DNA from 2 places in the Sphingomonas sp. SP4 genome. Region 1 is predicted to be linked to the other one. Evidence: riboswitches for the same ligand, from Rfam matches in the RefSeq annotation. Region 1 holds a riboswitch; the other holds the start of a gene.
The links. Region 1 has a riboswitch for fluoride ahead of AC4GYV_RS12390 (hypothetical protein). Riboswitches for the same ligand answer to the same signal wherever they lie in the genome.

Region 1 (5,441 bases):
GACGCCAACGCACTGCCTCCCCATCTCGGGCAACAGTGGGTTGTAGCCAGCGTCGCTTAAGGATTGGTTTGCAAAACAGGAGCTTGCGAATCCGGCCGCTACTGTTGCTGCTGTACGACTGGCGGGGGCTTTGCATCGCGTGTATGGATTCAACAGGGTCGCGGAGTTTCGTTTAAAATGAACGGGTTGGTGCCGATGAACGGGGGGTTCTCGAAACTGTTGGTCTTCACTGCAGCGGCTGCGCTCGCCGCCGGCTCCGCAGGGGCACAGGTGAAGACGGGGCTGGCAACGCAGGTAAAGGCCGCGCCGGCTGCCAAGCCGCCGGTGGCTCAGCCGAAGGCAACGCAGCCGACGGCGACACCAGAGGCTCCGGTGCCTGGAAATCCCGACTACGCACCTGCTCAGGCGACTGGCGTGGTTCCGCCGCCCGTTGCGCCGCCTCCGCCCCTTCCGCCCGCGATCTGGGACGTCGTGAGCGCGCAGGACTTGCTCTATTACATTCAGCAGGTCGGTAAGGAGGGGTTGAACCCCGCTGACTATGAGCCGGCTGAGCTCGCTGCCGCGATTCAGACCGGCAATCCCGCGCTGATTTCACCGGTCGCGACTGACCGGTTCAACCGCCTGTCCAACGATCTTGCGCTAGGTCACGTGAGGAAGGCCGGCCGCATCGATTGGTGGGTGGTCGACAAGGATCTGGACCCGGCCAAGCAGGATGCGCTGCTGCGCAATGCGCTTGCGACGCACAGCATGCGCGCCTCGCTCGAGGGGCTTCTTCCGACCCACCCGCAATATGCGGCGCTGAAGAATGCGCTGGCGATGACTCCGGCCGATCAGACCGCGAAGATCAACCGCATCCGCCTGAACATGGACCGCTGGCGCTGGCTGCCGCGCGACCTCGGCAACAAATATATCATCGTCAATGTGCCCGGCTTCCATGCGACGCTGGTGGAAAATGGCGTGAACCGCTGGAAGCAGCGTGCCATCGCCGGCAAGCTCTCCACGCCGACGCCTCAGCTCAATGCGACCGCCGTTGGGGTGGTGCTCAATCCTGCCTGGAACGTCCCCAAGAGCATCGAACGCGAAGCTGCAGGCAAGAAGGGCTTCATCCCGATCAAGGGGCCGGGCGGCAAGGTCATGTATTGGCAGCAGCCGCCGGGACCCACCAACGCGCTGGGCCAGGTCAAGTTCGTGATGCCGAATTCCAAGGCGATCTACCTTCACGACACCAACGCGCGGAGCCGTTTCAACGATTCGACGCGCGCGCTCAGTCATGGCTGCGTCCGTACCCAGCACATCCTCGATCTCGCGACCGAACTTCTGGGAGACGACAACGGTCCTTGGACGGCGGACAAGATCCAGGCGGCGCTCGACAGCAAGAAGACCGTGCAGGCGAACTTCGTGAAGCCGCTTCCGGTCTACATCGTCTACTTCAGCTCGGCAGCGCTCGTTGACGGCACCATCGTTGACTACAAGGATCTGTACGGCCGCGATTCAAAGGCGATGGCCGCGCTCCAGATGAGGGATGGCGGTGCGAGCCTGACGGTACCGAAGGCGAAGCCTGAGGAGCAAGCTGCGGGTCAACAGCCTAAGCCCAAGCCGAAACCGGCCGGTCAAGTCGCGACCCGCTAAGGCTAGTTCCGGGGCTGGCTGGACCGATCGAGGATGATCGGGTCGATGAAGGCCAAGCCCACCATTCCGTCCTCGGTCCAACGCACGACCGCGGGCACGAGGATCCCGCCCTCGAAGCGGACATGGACCTTCGAGCCGGGAACGAGGTTGGCAACATGATCGCCCTTCACGCCGCCCTCGGAGATGTCGTGGATGGCGAAATTCGCGGGCGAACCGTCGACCAGAAGCTTCAGCTTCCGGTTCTTCGCAGGCATGCGGGGAAAGCGCCGCTGATCCGCCGTGCCGACGTTGCGCGGCCGCGGCCCCGACGTAACAGCTTCCTGAACGCCCGTTTCGGCTAGGGGCACGGCGGTTCCACAGAAGCCGCACTCTGCACTCATCCGCCCGATATACCATTGCGACCGCCCGCACCCGGGACAGTGGTTGGACTCGTTCACGCGGTAGACGATGTGATGGCCACGCTTAGCGAGCCCAGCAGCGAAGGATGGCGTCGCTCGCTCATAGACGAGAACGTCGGGCATGGTCGCGCTACTCCTCCTGCGGAGGTCATTGGCGACCTCGACAAGAAGCCTATGCTCGACACCTTGCCGAGTGGTTACCAAGTGAGTTGCCTTGTCTGTTTCGCTGATTCCGGCGGCGCGAGCGATTCGTCTCGCCTTGGTACATGCGCCGCAAGGAAGCTTGTGTGCCGATCACACGCGTGCAGCGTATCTCCTGACATCGAGGAGTTGGGCTGTGTCAGTTTTCGGTAAGCGCAAGGACGGTCCTGGTGGACGCCGATGGATTCAACGGAAGCGGGTCGGGATATCTGCCTCCGTCATCTTCGCAGGCGATGCAAAACCTGCGCTCATTGAGGATCTCTCGATTTCGGGAGCGAAGTTGCTCGGGCGGGACCTTCCAGAGGCCGGCACGGATGTGACCCTAAAGGTTGGCGCTCGCTCGCTTGCTGGCCGGATCGCCTGGGAGGCAGGAGACCATCGCGGAGTGCGCCTCGAGTTCGGCCGGGTCTGATCGCCTCGATCTAGCAGCGAATGCAACGGCCCACGGGGCGACCATGGGACCGTTGCACCAAAAGGGCACTCGGTTGATCGCCCTTCCTGAACTCTCCGGATTTGCTTTGGGGGCCAAAAGCCGGCGAGCCTTCAACTACACTAGACTCTCGATGCGCGACGAACGGGTCGCAACTGCACAAATTGTGCAATAACCCAGCCTTGATCCCTTCGTGCGCAGCTCTAAGTGCCAATTATAGGGAATGGGGTTATCCCTTTAACCGCCGAACGGCTGATCACTCCTACTTGCGCATTCGTGCGTCAGGCGGAGAATATTACTCAAAGTGCCTGCTTCATCTCTTAGCATTCAAAAACGGGAAGTATCAGCGAAGTCCAGACCGGCAGGGCTGCGTCTGGCGTTGATGACATTACGCCTTTTGGAGAATTGGCGCTCGCACCTTGGGCTCGATCATGATTCCGCACTAATCATCCTTGCGACCGCGGCGATCACCATGGAAAAGTTCACCAGGCTGGACTTCGATAAGGCGCATCAGGACGTGCGAAACCCCATGCCGCCCAAGCTACTCACCAAATGCAACGTGAGTTCGATCGCTGCGGCCACCGGCCTTAATCGGGAAACGACCCGCAGGAAGGTTCAAGCGCTACTCAATGCAGGGATGCTGCTTGCCGACGAGAAGGGGTCGATCCGGCTAAGCCCCGACTACACCTGTGCCATTCAGACGAGCCAAATGATGAGCTCGCAATTGCAAACGCTCGTGCACGCAGCGAACGGGCTGCTGAAGGATGACATCCTTCAAACCACCACCGAATCCTAGACGAGTGTTTAGGCGAGCTTTTCCGCGTAGATCATGCGGCCGCCCGCGAGCTTGCGCATCACATCGTACTGGCTCTTGCGCGACATGGCGAAGCAGCCTTCGGAGCGTCCGAGCTTGCCGTGAATCGGGATCATGTCGTCTTCGGCGTACCACGCATTGTGAATGACGATCGCGCGCGGTTCGGCATTGTAGTTCGACCAGTCGAGACCGCGGACTTTCATGGAGAGGCCGTACTTGCCGTCGTAATAGTCGCCTGTCGTGTAGGCGCCGTTTGAGCTCGCATAGGAGCCGAAATTGTTCGAGAAGCGCTCGACGAAACCGCTGTGATCGGGATCGGAACCGCGGCCGTGCGCAACGCGGTGCGATTCAACCGAACCGTCCACCAGGTTCACGACGTAGAAGCGCGGCTCGCTGGAAGGCCGCGAGAAGTCGACGATGCCGACCGAATCACGAGCCCAGATCTTGTGCTGGTCGAGCGCGGCCTTGGCCTTCGCGAAAAGCTGCGGATCGATGCCGCCCGGAGCGGTCGGGACGACCGGCTGCTGCGGCACGGTAGCGTATGGATTAGGCGCGGCAGGGTTCGGCTGCGTCGGTGCCAGAATGGGCAGAACGCTCGAACTTGCTGAAGAAGAAATGATTGCCCCGGCTGCCCCCATGGCCCCCAGACGCAATATTTCACGCCGATTCAACGTCACTACTACCCTCCCGAAACGAACGATGGTTGTAACATTCAATGAGTTAACGGTGGATAACCCATATCCCTGGTTTTCGCGTTCCACCGCGTCCCTTGGGCGTTTCATCGCAGTGCATAGACCCTCGAAGTGTCTCAGCGTCAAAATGGCTGACTTTGACACGCCCAGATTGGTCGCACTCAATGACGGACCCAATGTGCATAGCGTTAAGTATCGCGCTGATTGGCTTCGATGCCCCGCTCTAGCTGGCTAGATATGGTAAATGTACTATGTTTTTCAATGGTTTGGGCGCGAAGTGCAAACTATGTGGCGCGGAAGGTCATATTCGGAAAGGTCCACTGGAAGAGGAGTGGGCGGCCGAGAGACGAGTGGTCTTCTTCGATGGGTTGAACGGGTTTCGAACCACTGCTAAGGGGCGCCTCGCCGCCGCAGGTTGATCCTCCGGAGGCCGCTGGCGTGCCGCTAGGAAAACCTCCGCGTTTTCAGCGATTTGGGGCGGCGCGAACAAATACTAGGAGTTGACGGGACTTTATGCAGATCATCGTTCGCGACAATAATGTCGAGCAGGCGCTGCGCGCGCTCAAGAAGAAGCTGCAGCGCGAGGGCGTCTACCGCGAGATGAAGCTGCGCCGCCATTATGAGAAGCCGTCGGAGAAGCGTGCCCGTGAGCGTGCCGCTGCAATCCGCCGCGCCCGCAAGCTCGAGCGCAAGCGCGCCGAGCGCGAAGGCTCACGCTAAGCCTTAGCGACACAAAAGTGTCCGTCGCCGAAGCCGCTCACCGTCCCGCCAACTCCGGCCGGGCCGTTGCGCTTTGGCTGGCGTTCATCGTCATCATCGCCGCCGGCATCGGACTTGCCTGGCTAGGCGCTGGCTCCCTTCGTCCCGAGGTGACCGCCAGCGGCCTGCAATTCCGGACTCTGCGAGCCGGCACCGGCGAGCCGATCCAAGCCGGCGACGCTGCAATGCTCGACTATGTCGGCACATTCGATGACGGCACGGTATTCGATGCCAGCCAGAACCACGGCGGCCCGCAGCCATTCACGATGGCGGGCGTCTTCCCGGGCTTCGCCGAGGCGATGACCAAGATGCAGGAAGGCGGCCAGTACCGCTTCACCATGCCGCAGAAGCTGGCTTTCCCGAACGGACAGCGTCCCCAGGGCTTCCCGCCGAACAGCAACCTCACCTTCGAAGTGCAGGTGCAGAAGATCGTTCGTGGCGGTGCTCAGCTCATGCAGCAGATGCCCCAGCAGCGCTGACCTAAGTCGGCTCGACCACCTCCGGTCCTTCGCCTTCCT
Region 2 (5,441 bases), on a different contig from region 1:
AATACTGCGGAACTGGGTGCCACGGTCGGCGGCAAGCGTATCGTCGACCGAGGCGTGAAAGCCAGAATGGAGGCGATCCTGCAGGAAGTTCGCGCCGGACGGTTTTCAGACCAGCTGAAAGACGAAGAAGCGCAGGGCTACCCGCGCTTGCGAGCCGCCCGCGATGAAGCGCGAGCTGCAATGATCGAGCAAGTGTTCGAGCGGCTACGCTCGATCTCCTGACGCGCCTCAACAGTTCACTGAACAAAGAAAAAGGCGCTGCGGCTGAGCCGCAGCGCCTTCCCCTTTTTGCACTTACCGTTCGGCCTTAGCCGCGCTCTGGCGCCGGCGGAGGCGGCGGAGGCGGAGGCGGCGGTGCCGGGCAGGTATCCGTCGCCAGGATCACCGAACCGTCCGGGCACGTCTGCGTCGCCGGAGGCGGCGGAGGCGGCGGGGGCGGCGGAGGCGGCGGAGGCGGCGGAGCCGCGTGGTTGAAGTGGTAACCCAGCGACAGGACGCCCTGCCAACGGGTCACACCTTCGTTGTAGTGCGAGTAACGGACTTCACCGCCGGTGTAGAAACCACCGCCGAGACCGACCTGGGCACCTGCACCAAGGCGCCAGCCGTGAAGCCAGCGCGAGCTGCCGTAGTTCGGAACCGGAGTGAAATCGACGAAATCCGGATCGAAATCGGTGGCCGGATTGAGGCGATCACCGGTCTCGCTGTCGTTGAAGACAACGCTACGGTTGACCTTCAGGCTCGTGTAGCCGCCCTTGATGTAGATATTGGCGTTCGGCGACACCGAGAAGCTGACGCGAGGACCGATGTACCAGTCCCACTTCGGCTTCATCTTGTAATGAAGATCCGCGTAATAATCGACGTAATATGTTTCGTCGTCTTCATCAACAAACGGACCAGCTCCGTTGTAGATGATCTGACCCGCAAAGCTCTTCGTCAGCTTGGCAGTGCTGCCGCTCACCTCACCGTCGATGCCGACGGCAATGGAGTTGCTGACCGGGAAGTCCCAGCCCACACCGAGGCCATAGAGGAAACCGGTGTTTTCCAACCGAACTTCCTGCCCCTCGACGATTTGGCCGAGCGGTGCCTGCGGAATGTCTTCACGAATATTGTCAAAGCCGCCGAAAATCTCGACGCGAGGCCCGGTTGGGGCCTCGGCTAGAGCGGGTGTCGCAGCAAGCGCAACCGCCGTAGCGATACCAGCATATAGAGTTTTCACTAGGATCCCCTTTCGATCGAAAACTAGTGGTCGCGGCCTACACCGGCTCGCGACCGCCCGACAATGCGCTGCGGCCATTTCGCAATGATTTTCCAGACGAGCGTTGTCGAACTGCAACATTTATCAAGGAGAGTTAATTGGCGATTCTTGCCTTCCACGATCCCCGTACGGGCACGTTCGAGATGACGCGCGCTGGAACTTACGATGCGCTTCCGCAACATCGCCCATTCCCAGCAGCTTGAGCCAGATCCTGCTCCTCAGCCTCACGTGCGCGACATGGATCAGGTTGCAATCCGCCATCTCCCAACTCCTGTTTTTGGTAGGCGCCGCGGCTAGTCAGAATTCGCGTTAAAAGTTTATGCGCCCGCTCCAGCCTTCTGCTGACGGCCGCGCTCAATCGCTTCGACAACGATGCGACGGGCATCTTCCGCATTGCCCCAATGACCCACGCGCACCCACTTCTCGGCTTCCAGGTCCTTATAGTGGGTGAAGAAATGCTCGATCTGGGCAAGGACGATCGACGGCAGGTCCTGCCTCTCGCCGACATCCGAATAATAAGGGAAGGTCGAATCCACCGGCACGCAAATCAACTTCTCGTCCCCGCCGTGCTCGTCCTCCAAGTTGAGGACACCGATCGGTCGCGCACGGACCACGCAGCCAGGAACGAACGGAGAGCGAGCGATGACCAGTGCGTCCAACGGATCGCCGTCGGGCGAAAGGGTGTGCGGAACGAAGCCGTAGTTGGCGGGATAGCGCATCGGCGTGTGGAGAATACGATCGACGAACAAGGCGCCCGACTTCTTGTCGAACTCATATTTGACCGGCTCGCCGCCGACCGGGACTTCGATGATAACGTTGAGGCTCTCGGGCGGGTTATCGCCGACGGGAATCAGATCGATATTCAAGGTAATGGAATCCTGCGTTCGAAAATGGCCAGCCCAAAGAAGAAGGCTGCAATACCCGCGCCCACCGAACCGATCACATAGCCGGCCGCGAGCGCGTAGCTGTTGCGCTCGATTAGAAGAGCAGTGTCGAGTGAGAAAGTGGAAAATGTCGTGAAACCACCAAGAATTCCGGTGGTGAGGAACAGGCGGACGTGCTGCGAGATTCCCGGGCGCAGAGCGAAATAGCCTGCGAGCGCCCCCATCACGAATGATCCGACGACGTTTACGATCAAAGTGCCGTAGGGAAGATTGTAGCCTAGCAGGCGCGCGGCAGCAGTGTTGGCGCCATGACGTAATGCCCCGCCAATTCCTGCGCCGACGAAAACGAGAAGATAAAGCATGTTCCTCCTACTGCATCACGAATGAGCCTGTAGGAGCCATCAGCCGATCGGCGGTTATAAGGGAGACCCCATTCCCTGAGCTCGGCATCTAACAATGAGTCGGCGCCGATCAAGTCTCACTTGCGGCCGAAGAGTTTCTCAATCTCTGAATGGCCGAGCTTCACCCAGGTAGGCCGTCCGTGGTTGCACTGGCCGGAGCGCGGAGTGATCTCCATTTCCCGAAGCAGAGCATTCATTTCGGCGACGGACAGTATGCGTCCGGCTCGGACGGATCCGTGACAAGCGATCGTGGCCGCCACCAGGTCGAGCTTGTCGCGCAGGCTCAGGGGGCCGCCGAGTTCCGCGATTTCCGAAGAGAGGTCCGCCAACAGCTCTGCAGCATCGGTCTTGCCCAAGGCGGCCGGCACCGCACGGACGATCATCGCCATTGGGCCAAAGCGTTCCAGCTCCAGGCCCATATCCGCCAGCTCGTTGGCGGCACCTTCGAGCCGGTCGCAGTCGGTCTCCTCAAGCTCGACAACTTCGGGGATGAGCAAGGCCTGGCGCGAGATTGTGCCCCCTTCCCTCGCAGCGCGCATGCGTTCAAGCACCAGCCGCTCGTGAGCCGCATGCTGGTCGACGATGACCAGCCCGTCCTCCGCCTCGGCCACAATATAAGTTGCAGCCACCTGCCCGCGCGCAACGCCTAATGGGTAGCTGGGGACGGGCTGCGTCGCGGGCTCGGCGCGCGCCAGAGGCGCGGGCTCGAACAGGCGCTTGGCCTCCGCGACGACTGCTGGGCCCGTTGAGGGGACCGGCCAGTCTGTCGCTCCCATCACACTATTAATTGGATGGCCATTGATCGCTTCGTCGTAGGTCGCGCTCGTCGTCCACATGACCGGAGTCGCGGCTTGCTCGCGTGCGGCGCTACGCTGGCTTTCGTCGTCCAGCGCCCGGCGGAGACCGCCAACGATGAGGCCGCGCACGGCTGCGGGATCGCGGAAGCGGACTTCGGTCTTCGCCGGATGAACGTTAACGTCGACCTCTTCGAGCGGCACCTCGAGAAACAGTGCTGCGATGGGGTGGCGATCCCGGGCGACAAGGTCGCGGTACGCGGCGCGAAGCGCGCCAACGAGCAGACGATCTTTCACTGGCCGCGAGTTGACGAACAGGAACTGCTGATCAGCAATGCCGCGGTTGAAGGTCGGCAGGCTGATGACGCCGGTCAGCCGCAATCCGTCGCGGGCGCAATCGATGCCCACCCCATGCCGATCGAGTTCGTGGGCAAGCAAAGCTGCCACGCGTGCAGGTGCCTCGGACGGCTGGAGCGTCAGGATCCGCCGTCCGTCATGATCGAGCGTGAAGCTTACGTCGCTCCGCGCCATCGCGAGGCGCTTCACCGAATCGAGGCAGGCCGCATATTCCGCGCGGGGCGAGCGCAGGAATTTCCGCCGCGCCGGCACCTTGTCGAACAACCGCTCAATGCGAATGCGAGTCCCGGGCGGGAGTGCTGCAGGTCCCTCCGCTATTTTTTCACCATGATCGACTTCGATGCGCCACCCGTCGGAACCTCGCGTTCGGCTTTCAAGGATGAAGCGCGAAACGCTCGCGATCGATGGCAGGGCCTCCCCTCGGAACCCGAAGGTCGTGACTCGATCGATGGCTTCGTCCGGCAGTTTAGAGGTAGCGTGTCGCTCAAGCGCGAGCCGCATCTCCTCAGGCGCCATTCCACAGCCGTCGTCGGCCACCTCGATGAGCTCGAGTCCGCCGGCCGACAGACGTACCGCGACCTGATTCGCACCAGCGTCCAAGCTGTTTTCAATCAATTCCTTAAGCGCGCTGGCGGGCCGTTCGACGACCTCGCCAGCGGCGATGCGATTGATGAGTTCCGGCGGCAGCCTTTTTATTGACATGTTAACCATTCCTAGCCCATCGAAGGGGCGCCGGCGAAGCACTGATTTTTCGCGGAAATTCAGAGCGTATTCAACGGAAAGAGTTCAATGGGAAGTTAAGCTGCGGACAGGGTGTCCGCCGCCTTCCGGGGATTAGGCGAAAGACGGGGAAATCAATGTTCTGGACGCGCTGGTTCAAGTGGATGTCGCACGATATGGCGATCGACCTGGGGACCGCTAATACACTCGTCTATGTCAGAGGCCGCGGAATCGTCCTGAACGAGCCGTCGGTAGTCGCGATCGAAACGATCAACGGCGTCAAGAAAGTTAAGGCTGTCGGCGACGACGCCAAGCTGATGATGGGCAAGACGCCCGACCAGATCGAGGCCATCCGGCCGCTGCGCGACGGTGTCATCGCCGACATCGATGTTGCCGAGCAGATGATCAAGCACTTCATTCATAAGGTCCACGGCGGCAAGATGCGCGCCTGGCGCTTCCCGGAAATCGTGATTTGCGTTCCGTCGGGCTCGACCTCGGTCGAGCGCCGCGCGATCCGTGACGCGGCTTCCAATGCCGGCGCCAGCGCCGTTTTCCTGATCGAGGAGCCGATGGCCGCCGCGATCGGCGCGGACATGCCGGTGACACAGCCGATCGGATCGATGGTCGTCGATATCGGCGGCGGCACGACCGAAGTCGCGGTCCTCTCGCTCCGCGGTCTCGCCTACACAACCTCGGTGCGCGTCGGCGGCGACAAGATGGATGAAGCGATCAGCTCCTACGTCCGCCGCAACCACAACCTGCTGATAGGCGAAGCCACCGCCGAGCGGATCAAGAAGGAAGTCGGAATCGCCAAGCCGCCCGTCGACGGCATCGGCAAAACGGTCCACATCAAGGGCCGCGACCTCGTCAACGGCGTGCCCAAGGAAATCTCGATCAACCAGGGCCAGATCGCTGAAGCGCTCTCCGAGCCGGTCGGCACGATCGTCGAAGGCGTCCGCATCGCGCTCGAGAACACGGCGCCGGAACTCGCCGCCGACATCTGCGATCAGGGCATCGTCCTGACTGGCGG

Region 2: linked by a shared signal. The riboswitch ahead of crcB (fluoride efflux transporter CrcB) and the one ahead of AC4GYV_RS12390 (hypothetical protein) in region 1 are both predicted to bind fluoride.

The regions. Positions count from the first base shown of each region.
Region 1 covers NZ_JBZFLE010000002.1:616,126-621,566, reverse strand. The annotation lists gene AC4GYV_RS12405 (L,D-transpeptidase family protein) at 196-1,629, shown strand; gene AC4GYV_RS12400 (PilZ domain-containing protein) at 1,632-2,150, opposite strand; gene AC4GYV_RS12395 (hypothetical protein) at 2,365-2,640, shown strand; fluoride riboswitch at 2,869-2,930, shown strand; gene AC4GYV_RS12390 (hypothetical protein) at 3,131-3,454, shown strand; gene AC4GYV_RS12385 (murein L,D-transpeptidase catalytic domain family protein) at 3,463-4,149, opposite strand; gene rpsU (30S ribosomal protein S21) at 4,678-4,884, shown strand; gene AC4GYV_RS12375 (FKBP-type peptidyl-prolyl cis-trans isomerase) at 4,902-5,402, shown strand; gene AC4GYV_RS12370 (AI-2E family transporter) at 5,404-5,441, opposite strand, start outside.
Region 2 covers NZ_JBZFLE010000001.1:959,275-964,715, reverse strand. The annotation lists gene ilvC (ketol-acid reductoisomerase) at 1-222, shown strand, start outside; gene AC4GYV_RS04795 (outer membrane beta-barrel protein) at 308-1,216, opposite strand; gene ppa (inorganic diphosphatase) at 1,573-2,121, opposite strand; gene crcB (fluoride efflux transporter CrcB) at 2,118-2,501, opposite strand; fluoride riboswitch at 2,525-2,586, opposite strand; gene mutL (DNA mismatch repair endonuclease MutL) at 2,618-4,393, opposite strand; gene AC4GYV_RS04775 (rod shape-determining protein) at 4,549-5,441, shown strand, end outside.